DNA from 2 places in the Streptomyces sp. BK79 genome. Region 1 is predicted to be linked to the other one. Evidence: predicted binding sites of a transcription regulator. Region 1 holds the regulator's gene; the other holds the start of a gene.
The links. Region 1 encodes HspR, which represses chaperone genes until heat shock. Its sites were predicted from a motif close to TTGAGNNNNNNNNNCTCAA; they were not measured.
Positions count from the first base shown of each region.

Region 2: the regulator HspR is predicted to act here: its motif matches at 3,078-3,096, upstream of lon (endopeptidase La).

Region 1 covers NZ_JBHVOC010000009.1:38,725-45,626, reverse strand. The annotation lists gene ACFIF2_RS13165 (ABC transporter ATP-binding protein) at 1-512, opposite strand, end outside; gene ACFIF2_RS13160 (hypothetical protein) at 634-1,014, opposite strand; gene ACFIF2_RS13155 (sugar ABC transporter substrate-binding protein) at 1,191-2,309, opposite strand; gene ACFIF2_RS13150 (heat shock protein transcriptional repressor HspR) at 2,485-2,940, opposite strand; gene dnaJ (molecular chaperone DnaJ) at 2,946-4,139, opposite strand; gene grpE (nucleotide exchange factor GrpE) at 4,170-4,841, opposite strand; gene dnaK (molecular chaperone DnaK) at 4,838-6,694, opposite strand; gene ACFIF2_RS13130 (MraY family glycosyltransferase) at 6,789-6,902, opposite strand, start outside.
Region 2 covers NZ_JBHVOC010000011.1:140,386-147,287, forward strand. The annotation lists gene ACFIF2_RS15985 (lysozyme) at 1-574, shown strand, start outside; gene lon (endopeptidase La) at 632-3,055, opposite strand; gene ACFIF2_RS15995 (spermidine synthase) at 3,254-3,952, shown strand; gene ACFIF2_RS16000 (response regulator transcription factor) at 4,066-4,806, shown strand; gene ACFIF2_RS16005 (sensor histidine kinase) at 4,803-5,927, shown strand; gene ACFIF2_RS16010 (multifunctional oxoglutarate decarboxylase/oxoglutarate dehydrogenase thiamine pyrophosphate-binding subunit/dihydrolipoyllysine-residue succinyltransferase subunit) at 6,208-6,902, shown strand, end outside.

The DNA.
Region 1 (6,902 bases):
GTCGGCTCGTCCGCCAGCAACAGTTCAGGGGTGTTGACCAGGGCACGGCCCACGGCGACACGCTGCCGCTCCCCGCCCGACAGGTCCTGCGTGGAACTGGCCTCGGGCACTCCGAGGCGGGTGAGCAGCGACGCGGCACGGGATCGAGCGTCGGTGACCGTGACGCCGGCCAGCAGACTCGCGATCATCACGTTCTCCACCGGAGTGAGCTCCGGGAGAAGCTCACCGAATTGGAAGACCATACCGACGTGCCGCCGCCGGTGGGCGGCGAGAGCCCTCGCGGACATCCGGGTCACGTCCTGTCCCGCAACCTCGACGCGTCCGGACTGGGGGCGGATCAGCCCCATGACACACATCAGCAGGGTGGACTTGCCGCTTCCGGATGGCCCCATCACTGAGACGGAAGTGCCGGCGGGAACGGCGAGATCGGCGCCGGCGAGCAGAGTCCGGCCGGACACGCCGTAGACCACCTCGCTCAGTCGCAGAACGGGTGGGGCAGAGGTTGAGGACACGCGGAGCTCCCTTGGTCGGTGGGAATCGCTCGGTTCGGACGACGCCGACAACGCACGCCTGACCGAGAGGCCGGTGAGGCCCCTCGGTCAGGCGGTGATCAAGCCGGGCGGACGCAGCTCGTCAGTTCGAGTACCAATCGGTGTGCCAGTCGGGCAGGTTGTTGCGTGACACCGTGCCGCGTGCCTTGAAGATCTCCGAGGCCCTGCTGCTCTCGACCGTGCCCCTGTTGCCGTCGTTGTCCGACGGCCCGTCGGGTCCGTCCTTGTTCCAGAGGTTCAGCTTGGTGCCCGAGTGCGCCACGCGGTAGTACTCCGCCTTCACCCAGTAGCTCGACCCCGTGTCCTTGAGGTTCATGATCGAGCGGTTGCCCTCGGTCCAGAACTGGAGCTGGCCGCTGTAGGAGTGCGGGCCGATCTCGTACGCCAAGGCAGGCGTTGCCGTGCTGAGTGCCAGGGCCGCGATGGCCCCGACCCCCAGCCGTCGTGCGATTCTGACGTTCACCGAACTCGTCCCCTCATCTGGCGGAGTTCCCGACCGCGGTGGGCAGCCGGGACGGAACCGCACGAACGAGAACGGTGCGGCTCCAGTGACTCCCAGCCTGCTCCGGGACGATCAGCGGGATAATCCACCTGTTGGGGGGTATTTCAGAAGACGCGCCCTGAAGAGGGGATGCCGGCCTACTTCAGCCCGATCTTCGCGCAGTCCTCCGCGTACTTCGCCGTGCAGATGTCGCTGGCCTTGTAGAAGCCGTCCGCGATGACCGTCTCGTCGATGTTGTCCCGGGTCAGGGCGACGACGGGGACCAGCTGCGCGGGGATGCCCTTGGTGGTGGCGCTGTCGACCTTGTCGCGGGCGAGGGCGTCGAACTGGATGTCCCGGCCCTGGACCCGCGCCACGGCCATCTCCGCGGCGTGCTCGGCCTCCTGCGGGTAGGACTTGTACACGCTCATGTACTGCTCGCCGGTCACGATCCGCTGCACCGCCGCGAGTTCCGCGTCCTGGCCTGTGACCGGGGGCAGTTCGGTGACGCCCGCGGCCTCTAGGGCCTTGATGACACCGCCGGCCATGCCGTCGTTGGCGGAGTAGACACCCGCGATGTCGCCCGCGCCGATCTTCTCGATCGCCTCGGCCATGTGCGCCTCGGCGTTCTCCGGCTTCCAGTCCTCGGTGTCGTAGGTCTGGGCGATCGTCACCTTGCCGTTCAGCTGGGACAGCGCCCCGGCCTTGAACTGCTTGGCGTTGGGGTCGGTGGGCGAGCCGTTCACCATGACGATCTTGTCGGAGCTGTCGGCGTCGTCGCCGAGCGCCTCGATGAGGGAGCGGCCCTGGACCTCGCCGACCAGCTCGTTGTCGAAGGAGATGTACGCGTCGATCGGGCCCTCGGCCAGCCGGTCGTAGGCGATGACCGGGATGCCGGCGTCCTTGGCCTTCTGCACGCTCTCCGCGATGCCCTTCGCGTCGACCGCGTCCAGGACGATCACGTCGACCTGGTCGTCGATCATCTGCTGCATCTGGTCGGCCTGCCTGGACGCGCTCGTCTCGGCGTTGGCGTACTTGACGGACCCCTCGTCGCCCGTGAGCTCGGCGACCTTCGCCTTGAAGAAGGGGTAGTCGAACTGCTCGTAGCGCGTGTTGGCCTTCTCGGGGAGCAGCAGGCCCACAGTGATGTCGTTGCCCTTGGTGGGGCTCGCCTCGTCACCGCTCTCCGATGCGCCCAGCACACCACAGGCGGCCAGCGAGATGGTCATCATGGACGCGGCCACGGATATGGCGATGCGACGGGCACGGCTGTTCACTGCGCTTACCTTCCGACACACGGGTGTTGCAAGAGACCCAGGTGAAGGAAGCCAACGCTGTCTTCACGAAATCGTCAAGAAGTCCCAGAGCAATGAGACATCAACGTTGCGAACCGGCCCGGAGGGTCCGCGGGGACTCCCGGGCCCGTCGCCGTCTTCCGCGCGGCGCGAGGGGTCAGTCCGCCGACTGACCGTGCCGCTTGGGGCGCCACACCACCAGCGCGCTGGTCTGCTGGACCTCCTGGTAGGGGACCAGGTCACGGCGGTACGACGCGTGCACCGCCGCTTCCCGCTGGCGCATCGCCGTCGCGGCACCGTCGAGGGCGTCCTGCAGCTCGGCCATGCGGGCCTGGAGCGCGGCGACCTGGTTCTCCAGTTCGATGATGCGCTTGATTCCGGCCAGGTTGATGCCCTCGTCCTGCGACAACTGCTGCACCTGGCGGAGCAGTTCGATGTCGCGGGCCGAGTAGCGCCGGCCGCGCCCGGCCGTGCGGTCCGGGGAGACCAGGCCGAGGCGGTCGTACTGGCGCAGGGTCTGCGGGTGCAGACCGGAAAGCTGGGCCGCCACCGAGATGACGTAGACCGGGGTGTCCTCGGTCAGTTCATACGGGTTGCGTCGACGACCGTCCATTCCCGTCAAGCTCCCTTCGCGGCCTGGAACAGCTCCGCCCGCGGATCCTCGTCCGCGGTCGCCTCGCGATACGCCTCGAGCGCGTCACGAGCCTTCCCCGTCAGGTCCTTCGGAACACTCACCTCCACGGTGACCAGAAGGTCACCGCGGGTGCCGTCCTTGCGGACCGCTCCCTTGCCCCGGGCGCGCATGGTGCGGCCGTTGGGCGTGCCCGCCGGCAGCTTCAGCGTGACGGGGGGGCCGCCGAGGGTCGGGACCCGCACCTCGCCACCGAGGGCGGCCTCGGCGTACGTCACCGGCACGGTGACGGTGAGGTTGTCGCCCCTGCGGCCGAAGACGGAGTGCTCCTTGACGTGGACGACCACGTACAGGTCGCCCGCCGGTCCGCCCCGCTCGCCGGGCGTGCCCTTGCCGCGCAGCCGGATGCGCTGCCCGTCGGAGACCCCGGCGGGGATGCGGACCTGCATCGTCCGGGAGGACTTGGCGCGTCCGGAGCCCTTGCAGATGTCGCAGGGGTCCTCGGCGATCAGGCCGCGGCCCTTGCAGTCCGGGCACGGGTCGGTGAGCGAGAAGCCGCCGCCCGAACCCCGGGCGACCTGCCCGGTGCCGACGCAGGTCGGGCACACGCGCGGCGTGCCGTTCTTGTCGCCGGTGCCCGAACATGCCTTGCAGGGTGCCTGCGAGGACATCCGCAGCGGGACCGTCGCGCCCTCGATGGCCTCCGTGAAGCTGAGCGTGACCTCGGACTCGATGTCCTGGCCGCGCCGCGGCTGGGTCCGCGTGCCGGTGCCGGGACCGCCACCGGTGCGGTTGAACAGGCCCCCGAAGACGTCGCCGAGGCCGCCGCCGAAACCGCCGGCGCCCTGGCCCCCGCCCTGGGCGCCGCCTCCGAAGAGGTCGCCCAGGTCGAAGTTGAAGGTGCCGCCGCCGCCCGCGCCCGGCCCCGGACGGAAACCGCCGTTGCCGAAGAGGGCGCGGGCCTCGTCGTACTCCTTGCGCTTCTTGGGGTCACCGAGGATGTCGTTGGCCTCGGAGATCTCCTTGAAGCGCTCCTCCGCCCTGACGTTTCCCTTGTTGGCGTCCGGGTGGTACTCGCGGGCGAGCTTCCGGTACGCCTTCTTGATCTCGGCCTCGGTGGCGTCCTTGGGGACGCCGAGGACCTTGTAGTAGTCCTTCTCGATGAAGTCCTTGGTGCTCATCCCCGACGTCCCTCCTTCCTCGCTTCAAGCTCAGCCCTCGTCCGGGCCACCGCTCTCCTTGTTGTCCGCGGACTCCGCCTGCGCCTCGGTGCTCTCCTCGGCCGGCTTGGCCGTCTGCGCGCCGGGCTGCGGCTCGGCCACCGCCACCCGCGCGGGGCGGATGGTGCGTTCGCCGATCCGGTACCCGGGCTGCAGAATCGCCACGCACGTCGTCTCGGTGACGTCCGGCGCGTACGAGTGCATCAGGGCCTCGTGGATCGTCGGGTCGAAGGGCTCGCCCTCCTTGCCGAACTGCTGGAGGCCCAGCTTGGCGACCGTGGCCTCCAGCGACTCCGCGACGGACTTGAAGCCGCCGACCAGCTCCCCGTGTTCACGGGCACGGCCGACGTCGTCGAGTACGGGGAGCAGCTCGGACAGGAGGTTCGCGACGGCGACCTCCTTGACCGCGACGCGGTCCCGCTCCACCCGGCGGCGGTAGTTCTGGTACTCGGCCTGGAGGCGCTGGAGGTCCGCCGTGCGCTCGTTCAGCGCCGTGCGCACCTGGTCCAGCTGGGCCACCAGGCCCGCGTTCTCGCTCGCGTCCCCGGCCGGGGCCGCGCCCTCCTCCGAAGAGGGGGCGGCGGCCTGCGGCTCGGCGTCGTCAGGGGTGGCGCCGGAGGGGACGTCGGGCTTCTCCTCGAAACCCGGGGTCTCCTCCGTCACGCGGCACCGTCCTTGCGCTCGTCGTCCACGATCTCGGCGTCCACGACGTCGTCGTCGCCGCCCTTGTCACCGGCCTGGGCACCCGCGCCGGGAGCCTCGCCGCCGGCGGCCTGCGCGCCCTGGGCGTCGGCGTACATCGCCTGGCCCAGCTTCTGCGAGACGGCGGCGACCTTCTCGGTGGCGGTGCGGATCTCGGCGGTGTCCTCGCCCTTGAGCTTCTCCTTCAGCTCGGCGACGGCGCCCTCGACCTCGGTCTTGATCTCGCCGGGGACCTTGTCCTCGTTGTCCTTGAGGAACTTCTCCGTCTGGTAGACGAGCTGCTCGCCCTGGTTGCGGGACTCGGCGGCCTCGCGGCGGGCGTGGTCCTCCTCCGCGTATTTCTCGGCCTCCTGGCGCATCCGGTCGACCTCGTCCTTCGGCAGCGAGGAGCCGCCGGTGACGGTCATCTTCTGCTCCTTGCCCGTGCCCAGGTCCTTCGCGGTCACGTGCATGATGCCGTTGGCGTCGATGTCGAAGGCGACCTCGATCTGCGGGACGCCGCGGGGCGCCGGCGGCAGACCGGTCAGCTCGAACATCCCGAGCTTCTTGTTGTACGCCGCGATCTCGCGCTCGCCCTGGTAGACCTGGATCTGCACGGAGGGCTGGTTGTCCTCGGCGGTGGTGAAGATCTCCGAACGCTTCGTCGGGATCGTCGTGTTCCGCTCGATCAGCTTGGTCATGATGCCGCCCTTGGTCTCGATGCCGAGGGACAGCGGGGTGACGTCGAGGAGCAGGACGTCCTTGACCTCGCCCTTGAGGACACCGGCCTGCAGCGCGGCGCCGATGGCGACGACCTCGTCCGGGTTGACGCCCTTGTTGGCGTCCTTGCCGCCGGTCAGCTCCTTGACCAGCTCCGCGACGGCGGGCATGCGGGTGGAGCCACCGACGAGGACGACGTGGTCGATCTCGGACAGCTGGATGCCGGCGTCCTTGATGACGTTGTGGAACGGCGTCTTGCAGCGCTCCAGCAGGTCGGCGGTCAGCTGCTGGAACTGGGCGCGGGTGAGCTTCTCGTCCAGGTGCAGCGGGCCCTCGGCGGAGGCCGTGATGTAGGGCAGGTTGATCGAGGTCTCGGTGGACGAGGACAGCTCGATCTTGGCCTTCTCGGCGGCCTCGCGGAGGCGCTGGAGGGCCATCTTGTCCTTGGACAGGTCCACGCCGTGGCCCGACTGGAACTGCTTGACCAGGTAGTCGACGACGCGCTGGTCCCAGTCGTCACCACCGAGGTGGTTGTCACCGTTGGTGGCCTTCACCTCGACGACGCCGTCGCCGATCTCGAGCAGCGAGACGTCGAACGTACCGCCACCGAGGTCGAAGACGAGGATGATCTGCTCGTCCTTGTCGAGGCCGTACGCCAGCGCGGCGGCCGTCGGCTCGTTGACGATGCGCAGGACGTTGAGGCCCGCGATCTCACCGGCCTCCTTGGTGGCCTGGCGCTCGGCGTCGTTGAAGTACGCCGGGACGGTGATGACCGCGTCGGTCACCTTCTCGCCCAGGTAGGACTCGGCGTCCCGCTTCAGCTTCTGCAGCACGAAGGCGCTGATCTGCTGCGGGTTGAAGTCCTTGCCGTCCAGGTTGATCTTCCAGTCGGTGCCCATGTGGCGCTTGACCGACCGGATGGTCCTGTCGACGTTCGTGACCGCCTGGCGCTTGGCCACCTCGCCGACCAGCACCTCGCCGTTCTTGGCGAAGGCGACGACGGACGGCGTGGTCCTGGCGCCCTCGGCGTTGGTGATGACGGTGGGCTCGCCGCCCTCCAGAACGCTGACGACGGAGTTAGTCGTGCCCAGGTCGATGCCGACCGCACGTGCCATGGTGAATAACCTCCAGCGACTTGAGTGGAACAGGCTCAAGTGTGCATGACGCGGATCGCTGGGTCAACAGAGGTGAGTCGGGCAGACTCAACTCTTATCCGTTCCTTACACGCAACGCCGCGCTGACCTGCTCTTTCTCCGAGCGCCTGGCCTGACGAACCGGGAAAATCATCCCCCGGGAGGACGCACCCCCAGGGGATGCGGTTGC
Region 2 (6,902 bases), on a different contig from region 1:
GACCCTGTGGAACAGCGGGGTCAGGTGGGCCTACGCGAAGGCCACCGAGGGGACGTACTACACCAACCCCTACTTCGCCCAGCAGTACAACGGCTCGTACAACGTGGGCATGATCCGCGGGGCGTACCACTTCGCCACCCCGGACACGACGAGCGGCGCCGCCCAGGCCAACTACTTCGTCGACCACGGCGGCGGCTGGTCCCGCGACGGCAGGACGCTGCCGGGCGCCCTGGACATCGAGTGGAACCCGTACGGGGCCGCCTGCTACGGCAAGACGCAGAGCCAGATGGTCACCTGGATCCGCGACTTCCTGAACACCTACAAGGCCCGCACCGGCCGCGACGCCGTGATCTACACGGCCACCAGCTGGTGGACCCAGTGCACCGGGAACTACTCCGGTTTCGCGGCGAACAACCCGCTGTGGATCGCCCGGTACGCCTCCACCGTGGGCACGCTGCCGGCGGGGTGGCCGTACTACACGATGTGGCAGTACACCTCGTCCGGACCGACGGTCGGGGACCACAACAAGTTCAACGGCGCCCTGGACCGCGTCCAGGCGCTCGCCAACGGCTGACACACGGCCGAAGGCCCGGGCCCCTCGCGGGGCCCGGGCCGCTCCGGCTCGCGTCCGTCACGCCGCGACCGGAACCTCCGACTCCGCACCGTTCGTCGCCGGTGCGAGGGCCAGTTCCAGGACCTGGCGGACATCGGTGACGGCGTGGACGTCGAGCTTGTCCAGCACCTCCGCCGGGACGTCGTCCAGGTCGGGCTCGTTGCGCTTGGGGATGATCACCGTGGTGACGCCCGCCCGGTGCGCCGCGAGCAGCTTCTGCTTGACCCCGCCGATCGGCAGCACCCGCCCGGTCAGCGAGACCTCGCCGGTCATCGCCACGTCCGTGCGGACCAGCCGCCCGGACAGCAGCGAGGCCAGCGCCGTGGTCATGGTGATGCCGGCACTCGGACCGTCCTTGGGAACCGCGCCCGCCGGGAAGTGGATGTGCACGCCCCGGTCCTTCAGGTCGGCCACCGGCAGCTCCAGCTCGGCGCCGCGGCTGCGCAGGAAGCTCAGCGCGATCTGCGCCGACTCCTTCATCACGTCGCCGAGCTGACCGGTCAGGGTCAGCCCCGCCCCGCCCGTCTCCGGGTCGGCCAGCGACGCCTCGACGTACAGGACGTCACCGCCCGCGCCGGTCACCGCGAGGCCGGTGGCCACACCGGGCACCGAGGTGCGCCGCTCGGCCGGGTCCTGGGCGGACTCGGGCACGTGGTGCGGCCGGCCGATCAGGTCCCGCAGGTCGCCGTCGGTGACGGTGAAGGGCAGCTCCCGCTCGCCCAGTTCGTGCTGGGCCGCCACCTTGCGCAGCAGCCGGGCGATCGACCGCTCCAGGGTGCGCACGCCCGCCTCGCGGGTGTACTCGCCGGCCAGCTTGCGCAGCGCCCCCTCGTCGACGGTGACCTCGTCCTCGCCGAGCCCGGCCCGTTCCCGCTGGCGCGGGAGCAGGTGGTCGCGGGCGATGACGATCTTCTCGTCCTCGGTGTAGCCGTCGAGGCGGACCAGCTCCATGCGGTCCAGCAGCGCCTCCGGGATGGCCTCCAGGACGTTGGCCGTGGCGAGGAAGACCACGTCGGACAGGTCCAGCTCCACCTCCAGGTAGTGGTCCCGGAAGGTGTGGTTCTGCGCCGGGTCGAGGACTTCGAGCAGGGCGGCGGCCGGGTCGCCCCGGAAGTCCGAGCCCACCTTGTCGATCTCGTCGAGGAGCACCACCGGGTTCATCGACCCGGCCTCCTTGATCGCCCGCACGATCCGGCCGGGCAGCGCGCCGACGTACGTACGCCGGTGGCCGCGGATCTCGGCCTCGTCGCGGACGCCGCCGAGGGCGACGCGGACGAACTTGCGGCCCATCGCGTGGGCGACGGACTCGCCCAGCGACGTCTTGCCGACGCCGGGCGGGCCGACGAGGGCCAGCACGGCCCCGCCGCGCCGGCCGCCGACCACGCCGAGGCCCCGGTCACCGCGCCGCTTGCGCACCGCGAGGTACTCGGTGATCCGCTCCTTCACGTCCTCCAGACCCGCGTGCTCGGCGTCCAGGACGGCCTGGGCGCCCCGGATGTCGTAGGCGTCCTCGGTGCGCTCGTTCCACGGCATCTCCAGCACCGTGTCGAGCCAGGTGCGGATCCAGGAGCCCTCCGGCGACTGGTCGGAGGACCGCTCCAGCTTGTCGACCTCCTTGAGCGCGGCCTCACGGACCTTCCCGGGCAGGTCGGCGGCCTCGACGCGGGCGCGGTAGTCGTCGGACTCCTCACCCTCCTGCTCGCCGTTCAGGTCGCGCAGTTCCTTGCGGACGGCTTCCAGCTGCCGGCGCAGCAGGAACTCCCGCTGCTGCTTGTCGACGCCCTCCTGGACGTCCTTGGCGATGGTCTCGGCGACGTCCTGCTCGGCGAGGTGGTCGCGCAACTGCTGGGTGGCGAGCTTCAGGCGGGCGACCGGGTCGGTGGTCTCCAGCAGCTCGACCTTCTGCTCGGTGGTGAGGAAGGGCGAGTAGCCGGAGTTGTCGGCGAGCGCGGAGACGCCGTCGATGGCCTGCACGCGGTCCACGACCTGCCAGGCGCCGCGCTTGCGCAGCCAGGCGGTGGCCAGCGCCTTGTACTCCTTCACCAGCTCGGCGACCTGGCCGGGCAGCGGATCGGGCACGGACTCGTCGACGCGGGTGCCCTCGACCCACAGCGCGGCGCCGGGGCCGGTGGTGCCGGCGCCGATCCGCACGCGGTCGCGGCCGCGGATCAGGGCTCCCGGGTCGCCGTCGGCCAGCCGGCCGACCTGCTCCACCGTGCCGAGGACGCCGGTCCTGGCGTACGTGCCGTCGACGCGCGGGACGAGCAGGACCCGGGGCTTTCCGGGCTCGGACCGGGCGGCGGCCTGGGCGGCCTCCACCGCGGCCCGCACCTCGGCGTCGCTCAGGTCCAGGGGGACGACCATTCCGGGCAGGACCACCTCGTCGTCGAGCGGCAGCACGGGCAGGGTGAGCGGTGTGACGGCGGCGGACTCAGTAGCCATGATCTCCCCTTCGGCAGTCAAGTTGAGTTACATCGACTCAATGAAAGGGAGTCCCCGAATGTTCCCCAAGGGCTGTTCGCTCTGAGCGATCAAGGGCCGGAGCCTTCGCCACCCGGGGCCGGGAGCCTTCGCCACCCGTGCGCCCCCATGTGGGGAGCACGGCCGGACTCCCCCGCATTCCCCTGCCAAGATGGGCCGATGTCCCTCACTTCCCACGACTCCCACGACTCCCCCGAAGTGCTGGACCGCCGCGAGGGCCCGCACGGCGAGGTCGTCCTGCGCCGGCACGGGGCGCTGCTGCAGATCGTCGCGAACGGCTGCTTCCTGATGGACACCTCCGACGGACGCTCGGAGCGGCGCCTGGTCGACGCGGCGGCCGAGGCGCTCACCGCGTCCGGCGGCCGGCGCGCACCGCACCTGCTGATCGGCGGTCTCGGCGTCGGCTTCTCGCTCGCGCACGCGGCCGCCGACCCGCGCTGGGGGCGCATCGCGGTCGTCGAGCGGGAGCGCGCCGTCATCGACTGGCACCGGGGCGGACCGCTGGCCGAGCTGTCCGCCGAGGCGCTGGCCGACCCCCGCGCGGAGATCGTCGAAGCGGATCTGGTGCGGTACGTCAATGAGACATCCGACACGTACGACGCACTCTGCCTCGACATCGACAACGGCCCCGGCTGGACCGTCACCGAGGGCAACGACGGGCTGTACACACCCGCCGGACTGGCAGGCTGCGCCCGGGTGTTGAGGCCCGGCGGGGTACTCGCCGTATGGTCCGCCCAGCCCTCTCCGGAATTCGAAGAAACCTTGCGTAATGCCGGGTTCCAGCAGGTGCGTACCGAAGAGATCCCCGTTGCCCGGGGCGTTCCGGACGTCGTCCACCTCGGCATCGGGCCTGGATAGCAAAGGCGCGGCCACTCCCCGTACGCTGCTGCTCTGACGCGGATCATTCAAGCGTCAATCGCAGTCATGGGATCACCCCACGGATTCCAAAAAGCACACCTCAGGGGCGGGCGATGGAGCAGACACAGACCTCCCACAACGGCGCGGCGACGGCCACCCAGGGCGCACAGCGCCGGGTACTCGTGGTCGAGGACGACCAGACGATCGTGGACGCCATCGCGACCCGCCTGCGCGCCGAAGGCTTCCTGGTGCAGACGGCGGGCGACGGTCCGGCCGCCGTCGACACGGCCGAGGCCTGGCAGCCCGACCTGCTGATCCTCGACATCATGCTGCCCGGCTTCGACGGCCTGGAGGTCTGCCGCCGCGTGCAGGCCCAGCGCCCGGTGCCGGTGCTGATGCTCACCGCGCGCGACGACGAGACGGACATGCTGGTCGGCCTCGGCGTGGGCGCCGACGACTACATGACCAAGCCGTTCTCGATGCGCGAGCTGGCCGCCCGCGTGCACGTGCTGCTGCGCCGGGTGGAGCGGGCCGTCGTGGCCGCCTCCACGCCGCGCAGCGGCATCCTGCGCCTGGGCGAGCTGGAGATCGACCACGCGCAGCGCCGGGTGCGGGTGCGCAGCGAGGACGTGCACCTCACCCCCACCGAGTTCGACCTGCTGGTGTGCCTGGCGAACACCCCGCGCGCGGTGCTCTCCCGCGAGCAGCTGCTCGCCGAGGTGTGGGACTGGGCGGACGCCTCCGGCACCCGGACCGTGGACAGCCACATCAAGGCGCTGCGCCGGAAGATCGGCGCCGAGCGCATCCGCACGGTGCACGGCGTGGGCTACGCGCTGGAGACGCCGACGCCATGAGCCGAGGGCGTCAGGCCGCACGCAGCAGCCCCGGTCCCCGCGGGCCCAGGGAGCCCTGGGGCGGCGTACGCCCTTTCTCGATCAAGACCAAGCTGGGCGCGCTGGTCGTCACGTCGGTGCTGATCACCACGGGGCTGTCGGTGATCGCGGTGCACACCAAGACGGAGCTGCGCTTCATCACGGTCTTCTCGATGATCGCCACCCTGCTGATCACCCAGTTCGTGGCGCACTCCCTCACCGCGCCCCTGGACGAGATGAACGCCGTGGCCCGGTCCATCTCGCACGGCGACTACACGCGCCGGGTCCGCGAGAACCGCCGCGACGAGCTGGGCGACCTGGCCGTCACCATCAACCGCATGGCGGACGACCTGGAGGCCCAGGACCTCCAGCGCAAGGAGCTGGTGGCGAACGTCTCGCACGAGCTGCGCACTCCCATCGCGGGCCTGCGCGCGGTGCTGGAGAACATCGTCGACGGCGTCACCGAGGCCGACCCGGAGACCATGCGGACGGCGCTCGGGCAGACCGAGCGGCTCGGCCGGCTGGTGGAGACCCTGCTGGACCTCTCCCGCCTGGACAACGGCGTCATACCGCTGCGCAAGCGGCGCTTCGAGGTGTGGCCGTACCTCTCGGGGGTGCTGAAGGAAGCCAACATGGTCGCCACGGCCCGCGCGGGCATCGCCTCCGGCTCCGGCAGCCACACCCGCAAGGACGTCCACCTCGCCCTCGACGTCTCCCCCTCCGACCTCACCGCGCACGCCGACCCCGAGCGCATCCACCAGGTCGTCGCCAACCTCATCGACAACGCGGTCAAGCACAGCCCGCCGCACGGCCGGGTGACGGTCCGGGCGCGGCGCGGCGAGCTGCCGGAGTCGCTGGAGCTGGAGGTCCTCGACGAGGGCCCCGGCATTCCGCGCTCGGAGTGGCGCCGGGTCTTCGAACGGTTCAACCGGGGTTCGGTGTCCCGGCCGCACGGTCCGGGCAGCGACGGCGGCACCGGGCTCGGCCTGGCGATCGCGCGCTGGGCGGTGGAACTGCACGGCGGCCGGATCGGTGTGGCCGAATCCGAGCGGGGCTGCCGGATTCTCATCACCCTTCCGGGCCTGCCACCGGCGTCTGGTTGACGTAGGGTTCGAAACGGAGCCTCAAGATCCACGGCGTCCTCGCACACGGACACGTGTGATCAGGCACAGGCCCGCGTCGTCCCGGCGCCGGGTGGGGGTCTCCCCTTCCCAGGCGCACCAGAACCTCGCTTGTTTCCCGCCATTTCCAGCGCCGAAACACCGTCCGTGATGTGACTTACGCGACGATGAACGGGCCCGGCCTGACCTTCCGGGTCGGGGAGGCGTAGCCTTGATTCCCGCTGTCCACCATCTTGTGAAGCGGAAGAGGGCGGTTCTCGCCGTGTCGCCACAGTCCCCCAGTAACTCGAGCATCTCGACCGACACCGACCAAGCGGGCAACGCGGGGAAGAACCCCGCGGCGGCCTTCGGTGCCAATGAGTGGCTCGTCGACGAGATCTATCAGCAGTACCTCCAGGACCCGAACTCCGTGGACCGAGCCTGGTGGGACTTCTTCGCCGACTACAAGCCAGGAGCGGCCGCGGCCCAGGCGGCCTCCGGATCCGCGGGCGCGGACTCCGGCAGCACGTCCCAGGCCGCCCCCGCCCCGCAGGCGCAGGCTCCCGCCCCGGCCCCGGCCCAGCCCGCGGCGGCCCCCCAGCCGGCCGCCGCCGCGCAGCCCGCCGCTGCCGCACCCGCCGCCCCCGCTCCGGCCGCCCCGGCGGCGAAGCCCGCGCCGGCCAAGCCCGCCGCCAAGCCGCAGGCCAAGGCCGCCGCGCCCGCCAAGGACGCGGCCGCCGCCCCCGAGGGCCCCGAGACGGTGACCCTGCGCGGCCCGGCCGCCGCGGTCGTCAAGAACATGAACGCCTCGCTGGAGCTGCCCACGGCCACGTCCGTGCGCGCGGTCCCGGTGAAGCTGCTGTTCGACAACCGCATCGTCATCAACAACCACCTCAAGCGGGCCCGGGGCGGGAAGATCTCCTTCACGCACCTGATCGGCTACGCGATGGTGCAGGCCATCAAGGCCATGCCGGCGAT